3 regions of the Leifsonia sp. 2MCAF36 genome follow, and region 2 is predicted to be linked to each of the others. Evidence: predicted binding sites of a transcription regulator. Region 2 holds the regulator's gene; each other region holds the start of a gene.

Region 1 (4,193 bases), on a different contig from region 2:
GCGGTGCTTGCGCTCCTTGAGCTCGACCTCGGTGGCCGCGCCCGCCTTGATGACGGCGACGCCACCGGCGAGCTTCGCGAGGCGCTCCTGGAGCTTCTCGCGGTCGTAGTCACTGTCGGTGTTCTCGATCTCGTTGCGGATCTGCTGCACGCGACCGGCGATGGCCTCCGGGTCACCGGAGCCCTCGACGATGGTGGTCTCGTCCTTGGTGATGACGACCTTGCGGGCCTGACCGAGCAGGTCGAGGGTGACGTTCTCGAGCTTGAGGCCGACCTCCTCGGAGATGACCTGGCCACCGGTGAGGATCGCGATGTCCTGCAGCATGGCCTTGCGGCGGTCGCCGAAGCCCGGAGCCTTGACGGCGACGGACTTGAAGATGCCGCGGATCTTGTTGACGATCAGCGTGGCCAGGGCCTCGCCGTCGACGTCCTCCGCGATGATGAGGAGCTGCTTGCCCGCCTGGATCACCTTGTCGACCACCGGCAGGAGGTCCTTGATGTTGGAGATCTTCTGGTTGGCGATGAGGATGTACGGGTCCTCGAACACCGCCTCCTGGCGGTCCTGGTCGGTGACGAAGTACTGCGACAGGAAGCCCTTGTCGAAGCGCATGCCCTCGGTCAGCTCGAGCTCGGTGCCGAAGGTGTTCGACTCCTCGACGGTGACGACGCCCTCCTTGCCGACCTTGTCGATCGCCTCGGCGATGATCTCGCCGATGGTGGTGTCGCCGGCGGAGATGGACGCGGTGGCCGCGATCTCCTCCTTGGTCTCGACCTCCTTGGCGGAGGCGACGAGCTCGTCGGTGACGGCCTTGACGGCCTTCTCGATGCCGCGCTTCAGCGTGATGGGGTCGGCTCCGGCCGCGACGTTGCGCAGGCCTTCCTTGACGAGCGCCTGGGCCAGCACGGTCGCGGTGGTCGTTCCGTCACCCGCGACGTCGTCGGTCTTCTTGGCGACCTCCTTGACGAGCTCCGCGCCGATCTTCTCGTACGGGTCGTCGAGCTCGATCTCCTTCGCGATGGAGACACCGTCGTTCGTGATCGTGGGGGCGCCCCACTTCTTCTCGAGGACGACGTTACGGCCACGCGGGCCGAGGGTCACCTTGACCGTGTCGGCCAGTGTGTTGAGGCCGCGCTCGAGGCCGCGGCGCGCGTCCTCATTGAAAGCAATGATCTTTGCCATGTGTTTCTCGTCCCTCCCGGACGTGTGCGAAAGATTCCGTCTATTAGCACTCGATCAGATGGAGTGCTAAAGCGATTCTGGCACTCGTTGCTGTGGAGTGCAAGACGAGCAGCACGGCGTGGCCCCCGGGGGAACGAGGAAGCGCCGCCCCCGACGAGGGGACGGCGCTCCGCGGATCACTTCCGCTGCTGTCAGGCCAGTCGCACCGACTCGGCCTGCGGGCCCTTTTGCCCGGAGCCGACCTCGAACACGACCTGCTGGCCCTCTTCGAGGACCTTGTAACCCGCCATGTCGATCGCGGAGTAGTGAACGAATACGTCCTGTCCCCCATCGTCGACGGTGATGAAGCCGAAGCCCTTCTCAGCGTTGAACCACTTCACGGTTCCGTTCGCCATGCCTTACTCCCATTGCTGTGTCGCTCGCGCGATCCAACGCCGCACGCTGAATCCCGATCCTAATGCTTGTAATACCTGGCTACGCCAGCGATTTTGCGAATCCGTACCGAAATGATTCCAAACAGAAACACCTGCGTAACAAAGCGGAACGCCCGGGCGCGTCGCGGGGTCAGTCGAGGGTGGAGAGGAACCGCTGAGGGTCGAGCGTGGTGCGGTGACCCTCCTTGCTGTCGGCGGGGATCCCGCCCACATAGAGCCAGCCGAGCAGCCGCTCGTTCTTCGCCAGTTCGTGCATCCGGTGCACCGCCTTCGATCGGGTGTGGTGGCCCGAGCGCCACATCACGCCCCAGCCGGCGTCGTGCAGCAGCAGGCTCAGGATGTGCGCGACGCCCGAGGCGACCGCATCCTGCTCCCATCCGGGAACCTTGTCGCTCTTCGACCGCACCGACACGACCGCCAGAAGAAGGGATGAGCGCAGCGGCTTGGCCGCCAGCTTCTCCGCCTCCGAGCCGGTCGCCTTGGCGTCGGCGACGAACGCGTCGCCCAGCCGGTGGCGCGCCGCCCCGCGCAGCTCGATGATGCGCCAGGGGTGCAGGGCGCTGTGGTCGGCCACCCGGCCCGCCGCAGCGACCAGGGGCAGCAGTTCCTCGTGGCTGGGCGCATCCGCCGTCACCCGCGAGTAGGAGCGGCGCTCCGCCACGCGGCGGGCGAGGTCGGTCATCAGGACTCCGGGGCGAAGTTCAGCGAGATCGAGTTCATGCAGTAGCGGTCGCCGGTCGGGGTGCCGAAGCCGTCCGGGAAGACGTGGCCCAGGTGCGAACCGCAGCTCGCGCAACGCACCTCGGTGCGGACCACGCCGAGGCTCTTGTCTTCGAGCAGCTGGACCGCCTCCGGGCGGACGGACTCGTAGAAGCTCGGCCAGCCGCATCCGGAGTCGAACTTGGTTCCGGCCTGGAAGAGCTCCGCACCGCAGGCCGCACAGGTGTAGAGGCCGGCGCGGCCCTCGTCGAGGAGCTCGCCCGTCCACGGACGCTCGGTTCCGGCCTCACGGAGGACCGCGTACTGCTCGGGGCTGAGTTCCCGGCGCCACTCGTCCTCGCTCTTGGAAACCGTGTAGCCCTCGCTGGACGTGTCGTTCTGTGCCATGCCGTTCCTTTCCTCTTCACCAGACTAAACGGCGTCGCGCCGCCGCCTGTTCCCGGTAGCGAACCGCGACGTGCCGGGCCGGAACCGGAAACACACAGGACCGCCGCCCTAGGATGACGAGCGAACGACGAGTGAAGGCGGTGAGCGTGACCCGGTCAGCCGACGGACGACCCGCCGCCGCCCGTGAGCCCTCGAACGGGGACGCGGGCGCTGACGCGCTGAGCGATCGAGATGCCGCGATCCTCGCATTCGAACGCCAGTGGTGGCGGCACGCCGGAGCCAAGGAGCAGGCCATCCGCGAAGAGTTCGGTCTCTCGGCGGCCCGGTACTATCAGTTGCTCGGCGCAGTGATCGACCGTCCCGAAGCGCTGCGCCACGACCCCATGCTCGTCAAACGCCTGCTCCGGCTGCGAGAGACGAGACTGGCTGCACGACACGCACGGACGCTCCCGTCCGCCGACTGACCCCAAGGACCGCATTCCCCGATGGCAGAGAAGTTCCCCCGCGACCGCTTCGACGAGATCCCGGACGACCTGACGCGGGTCGGCGCGCACCGGGGTCCCCGTCCGCGCGGCCGCGGCTGGATCGCGGTCGGATGGGCGGCCCTCGCGACCGTGCTCCTGGTCGGCGCCGGAGTCTTCGGCCTGTCGCTGGTGAACGGGAACATCTCGTTCCACGGCCCGTCCGGCTCCGGGAGCCGCTCGGGCTCGGCGAGCACGACGACGTCCCCGACTCCCACGCCGACGCCGACCATCACCCCGACCGTCAACCCTGCGCTCAGCGTCAACGTGCTGAACGGGACGACGACGACCGGGCTGGCGACCAAGGTGGCCGACAAGCTGACCGCCGCCGGCTGGAAGGTCGGCGCCACGGCGAACGCGGACCGCAACGACCTCGCGACGACGATCGTGTACTACAGCGACCCGGCGAATCAGGCCGCCGCGCTCGGCGCCGCGCAGTCCCTCCCCGGGGCGACGGTCCAGCAGAGCACGGCCTTCGCCGACACCGGGGCCGACCTGACGGTGGTCATCGGGGCCGACTACAAGCCCTGAGCCGCACGTCCGCCGGCCACGCGATCAGGTGCGCGTGCGCGCGCCCCAGCGGATGCTGGCGACAGCGACCGCGACGATCGCGAGGAGCGTGCCGCCGATGGTCGAGAAGGCGAGCGCCTGACTCGACGTGGGCAGCAATAGGTCGAGCAGGAGTGCCGCGGCGAGCTGGCCGGCCACCGTCGCGAGGCCGATGAGCAGGACGCCGGTGATGCGGACCAGCAGGGCGGTCGCGCCGATGAAGATGCAGCCGAGCGCGCCGCCGAGGTACAGCCACGGCTCGGTCGGGAGGTGCGCGGGCGGGCCGACGAACGACCAGCGCCCGAGCATGAGCACCACCAGGACGGTCGTCCCGACAATGAAGTTGACGAAGGTCGCGCTGAGCGCGCTCTCCGACACGACCCTCACCTGACCGTTGACGGCC
Region 2 (4,193 bases):
CGCCGCCGACGACGCGGACAGCCGCGGCTTCGGGGTCTACCTGCACGTCCCGTTCTGCCGGGTGCGCTGCGGCTACTGCGACTTCAACACCTACACGGCGACCGAACTCCGCGGCGTCTCGCAGTCCGACTACGCCGGCCACGCGGTGGGAGAGGTGCAGTTCGCGGCCCGGGCCCTGCACGCAAGCGGCATCCCCGACCGGCCGGTCTCGACGGTGTTCTTCGGCGGCGGCACCCCGACGCTCCTCCCGCCGGGCGACCTCGCCGCGATGCTCGGCGCCGTCCGCGACGCCTGGGGCTTGGCCGACGGCGCCGAAGTGACCACCGAGGCGAACCCCGACTCGGTGGACGCCGACGATCTGCGCCGCCTCGCCGACGCCGGCTTCACACGGGTGTCGTTCGGGATGCAGTCCGCCGTTCCGCACGTCCTCCACACCCTGGAGCGCACACACGACCCGGCGCGCGTCCCGCTCGTCGTCGGCTGGGCTCGCGACGCCGGCCTCCAGGTCAGCCTCGACCTCATCTACGGGACGCCGGGGGAGTCGCTGGACGACTGGTCGCGGAGCCTCGACGCCGCGCTCGCCTGCGAGCCGGATCACCTGTCGGCCTACGCGCTGATCGTCGAGGCCGGCACCAAGCTCGCCCGGCAGATCCGCTCCGGCCAGGTACCCGAGCCGGACGACGACCTCGAGGCCGACATGTACGAGTTGGCCGACCGCCGGCTCGCCGACGCCGGCTACGACTGGTATGAGGTCAGCAATTGGGCGACGGATGCGGCCCACCGCTCGCGGCACAACCTGGCCTACTGGCTGGGGCACGACTGGTGGGGGATCGGGCCGGGCGCTCACAGCCACGTGGGCGGTGTCCGCTGGTGGAACGTCAAGCATCCGGCGGCCTACGCTCAGCGCGTGCTGGGCGGCGAGTCGCCGGCGGCGGGCCGAGAGACCCTCGGCCAGGAGACCCGTCACGTGGAGCGCGTGCTGCTTCTCAGCCGCATCCGCGAGGGCGTCCGGACCACCGAACTCGGCGATGCAGGCCGCCACGAAGTGCCCGCCCTGATCGCCGACGGCCTGATAGACGGACGAGCCGCCCTCCGCGGGTCGATCGTGCTGACCCTGCGGGGGCGGCTCCTGGCCGACGCGGTGGTGCGCCGGCTGCTGGCGGACGAAGCCGCTTAGCGCAGCTGGACGCTCAACTGACGAACCGGATCGCGATCGGGTACGTGTAGAACTCGCCCTGGTTCGCCTTCACGGCCGCGATGATGCTGAACACGATGTCGAGCACCCAGGCGGCGAGGATGATGAAGATTCCGACCACCACGATCGACAGGATGCCGCCCACCACGTAGGCGATGAAGATCGTGATCTGGAAGTTCAGGGCGGTCGCCGTGTGTGCGCGGATGAAGGGGCCGCGGTCCTTCAGCACCAGGTAGCCGATGAGCGCCGGGATCCAGCTGAACAGGATCCCGCCGACCTGGACGAGTGTCGCCCAGAGCTTCTCGTCTGCGGGGCTGAGTTGTGCGGCGCCACCGTACGGCTGCTGGGGCGGGGGCGGCGGGGGTGTCGCGGACATGGTGCGGTTCTCCTCTGGTTGGCCGGGTGGGCGCGGTCGGCCCCAGCCTAGGGCGCGAGGCCCGAGGCTGAAAGAGCCTGAACGCGTCGACTACTTGATGAACCGGAAGTTCATCGGGTAGCGGTACGTTCCACCGCTGTTCACCCGGACGAAGCCGAGGATCGAGAACACCAGGTTGACGATGTACAGCGCCCACGGGATCAGCAGACCGAAGAGCAGGTAGCCGAGCCCGTACGTGAAGCTGCCGATGATGATCCCGATGATCTGCGACGCCACCCAGGCGAGGATCCAGGTGATCTGCCAATTGAGGGCTTCCTTGGCCTCCTGATTGGTGAGCCGGCCGCGGTCCTTGAAGACCAGCCAGATGATGAGCGATGGCAGGATCCACAGGATGCCGCCCAAGTGTGCGAACGACGCCCACTGCTTGTCCTGCGCGGCGTCGAGGGGTGCCGCCGCTGCCGCGTAGGGCTGCTGCGGTCCACCGGCCGGCTGCGCGTAGGGCTGCTGCGGCGGGACATTCGAATACGGCTGCTGCGGCGGGACACCGCCGGGCTGCTGCGGCGGGACGCCGCCCGGCTGCTGCGGCGGGACGCCGCCCGGCTGCTGCGGAGGGACGCCTCCCGTGGGGTCGGACGGCTGGTTCGGGTCTGTCATTGGCGGAACCCTTTCATGATCGGTTGCGAGCGTGTCGAACCGTTGCACATAAGGTACTGCTGCCGTGTCTCAGCCAGCAATCACCCTCGTGGTGTTTCCTCGCGGTAGGATTGGCACTCAGGAAGCGTGAGTGCTAATCGGTCGACGGGAGGCGGGGATGGTTTCGGAACGCAGCCTCGAGGTGTTGCGCGTCATCGTCCAGGACTATGTGGCGTCGCGCGAGCCGGTCGGATCGAAGAGCATCGTCGAACGGCACTCGTTCGGCGTGTCGGCGGCGACCATCCGCAACGACATGGCCCTGCTCGAAGAGGAGGAGCTGATCGCGGCTCCGCACACTTCGTCCGGCCGTGTCCCCACCGACAAGGGCTACCGCCTGTTCGTCGACCACCTCGCTGAGATGCGCCCGCTCACGCCCGCGCAGCGCACGGCGATCGAGACGTTCCTGGGTCACTCCGCCGACCTCGACGACGTGCTGTCCCGCACTGTCCGCCTGCTGTCACAGCTCACCAACCAGGTGGCGCTGGTGCAGTACCCCTCGGTCGCGCGGTCGCGCATCCGTCACATCGAGCTCGTGGCCATGTCGCCGCGCAGGCTGCTCAGCGTGCTCATCACCGACTCCGGGGCGGTCGAGCAGCGTGTGATCGAGTTGGCCTCCGAGCTGAGCGATGAGGACGTGGCCGAGGTGCGCGGCGCCATCAACGGCGCGGCGGCCGGGCTGACCCTCGCCGAGGCGACCGCGCGCCTGCGCGAGCTGCCGTCGGCTCTCACCGACCGCAGCCGTGCGCTGGTCGAACCGGTCGCCGGGGCTCTGCTCGACCAGATCGCTGCCAACCGGCAGGAGAAGCTGGTCATGGCGGGCGCCGCCAACCTGGTCCGCACCGAACTCGACTTCCCCGGCACGATCACCCCGGTGCTCGAGGCGATCGAAGAACAGGTGGTGCTGCTCCGCCTGTTCGACGAGATGGCGACCGACCAGCACGGCGTCGCCGTGAGCATCGGCCGCGAGAACGCCGGCTTCGGCCTGACGGAAGCATCCATCCTCTCCAGCGGTTACAGTGCGGCGGGGTCCGATGTGGCCCGCGTCGGCCTCCTCGGCCCGCTCCGCATGGACTACTCCAGCAACATGGCGGCCGTCCGCGCCGTCGCCCGATACCTCTCCCGGATGCTCGGCGAGCAGTAGCCTGCACCGCATCCACTCGCAGAACCCAGTACACAGCACTCGATCGAGAAGAAGGAACAGCCCCACGTGGCCGACCACTACGAAGTCCTGGGCGTCGAGCGCGACGCCAGCCCCGACGACATCAAGAAGGCGTACCGCCGGCTCGCGCGGGAGCTCCACCCGGATGTGAACCCGAGCGCCGAAGCGCAGGAGCGGTTCAAGCTCGTGACGCACGCGTACGACGTGCTCAGCGACCCGCAGCAGCGCCAGCAGTACGACCTCGGCGGCTCGGGCGGTTTCGGCGGTGGGGCGGGCGGAGCCGACTTCGCCGGGTTCAGCGACATCTTCGAGACGTTCTTCGGTGGCGGCGGGGGAGCGGGCCGCGGCCCGCGGTCGCGGCGTGAGCGCGGTCAGGACGCCCTGCTGCGCGTGGAGGTCGACCTGGACGAGGTCATCTTCGGCACGCATCGCGACCTGGAGGTCGACACGGCCGTCGTCTGCGAGACCTGCAACGGCTCCTGCTGCCAGCCGGGCACCCAGCCGGTGACCTGCGACATCTGCCACGGCACCGGCAGCATCCAGCGCTCGGTGCGCTCGTTGCTCGGCAACGTGATGACCTCGAGCCCGTGCGGCACCTGCCGCGGGTACGGCACCGTCATCGCGACGCCGTGCGTCACCTGCCAGGGCCAGGGCCGTGTGCGCGCCCGCCGCTCCGTTCCGGTGGACATCCCAGCAGGCGTCGACACCGGCCTCCGCCTGCAGATGCCCGGCAGCGGCGAGGCCGGCCCTGCCGGTGGCCCCAACGGTGA
Region 3 (4,193 bases), on a different contig from region 2:
GCGGACCCGGGCACCCGGTCGAACTGCCCACGATCGCGCTGCTGGTTTCGGGCGGCCACACCTCCCTGCTGCTGGTCCGCGACCTGGTCTCCGACGTGGAGCTGCTCGGCGAGACCATCGACGACGCGGCCGGGGAGGCGTTCGACAAGGTGGCGCGTGTGCTGGGGCTGCCGTATCCCGGTGGGCCGCAGATCGACCGGGTGGCCGCGGACGGCGACCCGAAGGCGATCCGCTTCCCCCGGGGACTGACGCGCCCCAAAGACCTCGAGCGCCACCGCTACGACTTCTCCTTCTCCGGGCTCAAGACGGCGGTCGCCCGCTGGGTCGAGCAGCGGCAGGACGCCGGCGAGGAGGTTCCGGTCGCCGACGTCGCAGCATCCTTCCGGGAGGCGGTCGTCGATGTCCTGATCACGAAAGCGCTCGCGGCCTGCCGGGACCACGGCGTCCCGCGACTGCTGCTGGGCGGCGGGGTGGTCGCGAACGCGCGGGTACGGCAGCTCGCGGTGCAGCGTTCGGCCGAGGCGGGCGTGGCCCTTCGCATCCCGGCCCTCTCGCTGTGCACGGACAATGGCGCGATGATCGCGGCGCTCGGTGCGCAGCTGATCATGGCAGGGCACGCACCTAGCGAGCTGACCTTCTCAGCGGACTCGACCCTGCCGGTGACCGACATTCAGGTCAGCCGCTGACAGTACTGCGTTGACACTTCAGCGGGGGCCCTGCCACCATGGAGCGATACAGCGTTCTTTCAGGAAGCCTGCTTCCGGCGAGGCGCCGACCAGCTTCCACGATGAAGGAGATGGGTCCCATGACCGATCCGAACGCCCCCACCGACCCGGTGGACCCCAACACGCACAACGGCGCCGTCCCGGCGACGCCGGCGGTTCCGCCTGTTCCTCCGGCGCCGCCCGCCGGCGACACCGGTGCGGTCCCGCCGCCCGCTCCCGACTACGGCCAGCAGCCGCCGGCCCCGGGTTACGGCCAGCAGCCCCCCGCGGGTTACGGTCAGCAGCCGCCCGCGCCCGGTTACGGCGAGCAGCCGTACGGCCAGCAGCCCTACGGTCAGCAGCCCTACGGGCAGCAGGGCCAGCAGCCCTACGGCCAGCAGCCCTACGCTCAGCCGGCCTATGGACAGCCCGCGCCGGGCTACGCCCAGCCGTACGGTCAGCCGGCCGCCAAGTCGCCGATCCTGAGCATCCTCTCCCTCGTCGGCGGCATCGTCGGCATCGTGCTGAACCTGGCCTGGGGCATCGGTTTCCTGTTCGGCATCGGCGCGATCGTGCTCGGCTTCATCGGCAAGAACAAGGAGCCCCAGGCTCGCGGATTCTGGCTCACCGGTATCATCCTCGGCTTCGTCAGCATCGCGATCGCGATCATCTACTGGATCTTCCTCGCGATCATCTTCGCCAGCATCGCGAACAACATCCCGAGCAACTACTGATCCCAGCTGCTCGGACGTAGTGCGGCCCGCGGCCTACAGCCGCTCGGCCAGTAGTGCGGTGTGCCGCCCGGCCACCCTGGTGAGAATCAGGGTCGCCGGGCGGTCGCCGTTCAGTCCCAGGCGCCGGCGCAGCGCGGCCGGGTCGACATCCACGCCGCGCTTCTTGATCTCCAGAGTGCCGATGCCGCGCTGGCGGAGCGCCCTCTTGAGGTCCTTCTCGGCGTAGGGCAGCGTCTCGAGGATTCGGAAACCCGCCGCGAAGGGCGTCTCCGCGGGTGCATCGGCGGTGATGTACGCGATCTGCTCGGACACCATCCGGCCGCCGATCCGTCGCGCGAGGTCCCCGATCAGGCGCGCGCGGATCACCGCGCCGTCCGGCTCGAACAGGTACTCGCCGAGGGGACCGGTTTCCTCGTCTGCGCTGTCCGCCTCGGCGGTGAGCTCGTCCGCCTGGTCGCCGCGGAGCACGAGAGCGGCCCGGCGGATGCCCGGGCGGGCGAGGGCGCCGAACCAGAGTCCGAGCTCGACGACCTGGCCGTCGGCGGAGATCCACTGCGCCTCGGCGGTCGAGGGGATGAGGTCGCGGTCGAAGCCGGGGCCGAGCTTCAGGCCGACGGAGCGGCCGGTCGCCAGTTCGTAGGCGAAACCGAGCGACGGCGTGTAGTCGTCGGGGTCGACCAGGCGCTCGGTCTGGCCGTGCCCGGCGGTGCGACGGGCCGGGTCCAGGAAGACGCCGTCGATCTCGCGCAGATCCACGTCCTCCGCCCGGCGCTGCTCCACCGTCGCGGTCGGGAACGGCGCCAGGTTGAAGGATGCGATGGCCGCGGTGACCTCGTCGGCGTCCACTGCGGTCACGTCGAGCTCCAGCGCGGCCAGGGCGAGCGCGTCGCCTCCGATCCCGCAGCCGAGGTCGGCGATACGACGGATGCCGGCAGCGCGGAACCGGCCCGCGTGACGCGCGGCGACCGGCAGGCGCGTGGCCTGCTCCAGGCCCGCCTCCGTGAACAGCATGCCGGACGCGAACTCGCCGAACTTGGCCTGCGCTTTCCGCCGCAGCTTGGACTGCGTCAGCACCGCGGCGACGAGAGCGGGGGAGTGCCCCTGTTTGCGGAGGTCGCTGACGATCCGGAGCACGTCCTGCTCGCTGCGGTACGGCGGGAGGGAGTCGAGGAGCCGGAGCCCTTCGGGGCTCAGCAGCGCGACCAGCTCGGACCGTTCCATGGCGTCCACGCTACCTTCCCCCGGTGCCTGGCACTCACGTTGCGGGACTGCTAACGCACCCCCTAGACTCGGGTTAGCACTCTCACCATGAGGTTGCTAATCAGTCTTAGTCAGACACTGTTCTTCACAGGAAAGGGGTCAACGTGTCGGTCTCCATCAAGCCGCTCGAGGATCGCATCGTCATCAAGCAGGTCGAGGCTGAGCAGACCACTGCTTCCGGTCTGGTCATCCCCGACACCGCCAAGGAGAAGCCGCAGGAGGGCGAGGTCGTCGCCGTCGGCCCCGGCCGCATCGACGACAACGGCAACCGCGTCCCCCTCGATGTCGCCGTCGGCGACAAGGTCATCTACTCCAAGTACGGTGGCACCGAGGTCAAGTTCGGCGGCGAGGACTACCTCGTGCTTTCGGCCCGCGACGTTCTCGCGGTCGTCGTTCGCTGACGCATCCCTCTTCCGACGGCCCGGCTGCCCTGCAGCCGGGCCGTCGTCGTTTCCGGGGCTGTCGAGTCGGGACATTTGGGGCAAGTCGGCCGAAAGCGGCCGCCGGGTATCCCGCGATTTGGGGCAAATGGCTGACGCTGAACCAGGGCGTAGAGTCGGACGAGTGGCAGCAACAGACGACCTCACCACCCACCGTTCCTCCGGCCTCGCCTACGCCGTCTCCGCGTACGTGCTGTGGGGCATCCTGCCGATCTACTTCCTGGCGCTGGCGCCGGCCAGTGCCTGGGAGATCGTGGCGTGGCGCGTCGTCTTCTCGCTGGCGTTCTGCGCCATCGCGCTGACGGTCACCCGTTCGTGGGGTCGATTCGGTGCGCTGCTGACCGACAAGCGGGTGCTGTTCACGATGGGACTCGCCGGCCTGTTCATCTACATCAACTGGCAGACCTACGTTCTCGCGACGGTGAGCGGCCACGTCGTCGAGGCGGCGCTCGGCTACTTCATCAACCCGATCGTCACGGTGTTCCTCGGCGTGCTGGTGCAGCGCGAACGGCTCCGCGTCGCACAATGGGTCGCGGTCGGCGTCAGCATCGTCGCCGTCATCGTGCTCGCTGTCGGCTACGGGTCGGTGCCGTGGATCGCGCTCATCCTGGCCTTCTCCTTCGGCTTCTACGGGCTCATCAAGAAGCGGGTCGGCGGCCGGGTGGATGCGCTCTCCGGCCTGACGCTGGAGACCATGTGGTTGACACCCGTCGCGATCATCCAACTGGTGGTCGTCGGCGTCACGGCCGGACTGACGATCGGCAGCGACGGCCCCTGGCATGCCGTGCTCCTGGCCGGAGCCGGCGTCATCACCGCCGTGCCGCTGCTGTTCTTCGCCGCCGCCTCGCGCCGGCTCCCGCTGGTCTACATGGGCTTCATCCAGTACTTCGCCCCGTTCATCCAGTTCGTCGTCGGCGTCGCCGTGCTGCACGAGGCGATGCCGCCGGAGCGCTGGGTCGGCTTCGCGATCGTCTGGCTGGCGCTCCTCATCCTGAGCGTCGACATGATCGCCGCTGCACGCCAGGGCAAGCGGGCCGCCGAGCTCGACCTGGCGC

The links. The regulator HrcA, encoded in region 2, represses chaperone genes, less so after heat shock. The targets are predictions, from matches to a motif close to TTNGCACTCGNNNNNNNCGAGTGCNAA.
Region 1: a site for HrcA is predicted at 1,223-1,249, ahead of groL (chaperonin GroEL). Genes of this name have one in related genera too.
Region 3: a site for HrcA is predicted at 2,687-2,713, ahead of groES (co-chaperone GroES). Genes of this name have one in related genera too.

Annotation. Positions count from the first base shown of each region.
Region 1 covers NZ_JBFRGV010000003.1:144,114-148,306, forward strand. Annotated here, with positions in the region: gene groL (chaperonin GroEL) at 1-1,179, opposite strand, end outside; gene AB4079_RS05980 (cold-shock protein) at 1,371-1,574, opposite strand; gene AB4079_RS05985 (nitroreductase family protein) at 1,744-2,295, opposite strand; gene msrB (peptide-methionine (R)-S-oxide reductase MsrB) at 2,295-2,720, opposite strand; gene AB4079_RS05995 (DUF3263 domain-containing protein) at 2,861-3,184, shown strand; gene AB4079_RS06000 (LytR C-terminal domain-containing protein) at 3,206-3,772, shown strand; gene AB4079_RS06005 (DMT family transporter) at 3,797-4,193, opposite strand, start outside.
Region 2 covers NZ_JBFRGV010000006.1:151,140-155,332, reverse strand. Annotated here, with positions in the region: gene hemW (radical SAM family heme chaperone HemW) at 1-1,177, shown strand, start outside; gene AB4079_RS10825 (DUF4870 domain-containing protein) at 1,191-1,571, opposite strand; gene AB4079_RS10820 (DUF4870 domain-containing protein) at 1,662-2,225, opposite strand; gene hrcA (heat-inducible transcriptional repressor HrcA) at 2,383-3,405, shown strand; gene dnaJ (molecular chaperone DnaJ) at 3,472-4,193, shown strand, end outside.
Region 3 covers NZ_JBFRGV010000003.1:295,181-299,373, reverse strand. Annotated here, with positions in the region: gene tsaD (tRNA (adenosine(37)-N6)-threonylcarbamoyltransferase complex transferase subunit TsaD) at 1-686, shown strand, start outside; gene AB4079_RS06740 (DUF4190 domain-containing protein) at 806-1,438, shown strand; gene AB4079_RS06735 (THUMP-like domain-containing protein) at 1,472-2,659, opposite strand; gene groES (co-chaperone GroES) at 2,803-3,099, shown strand; gene rarD (EamA family transporter RarD) at 3,263-4,193, shown strand, end outside.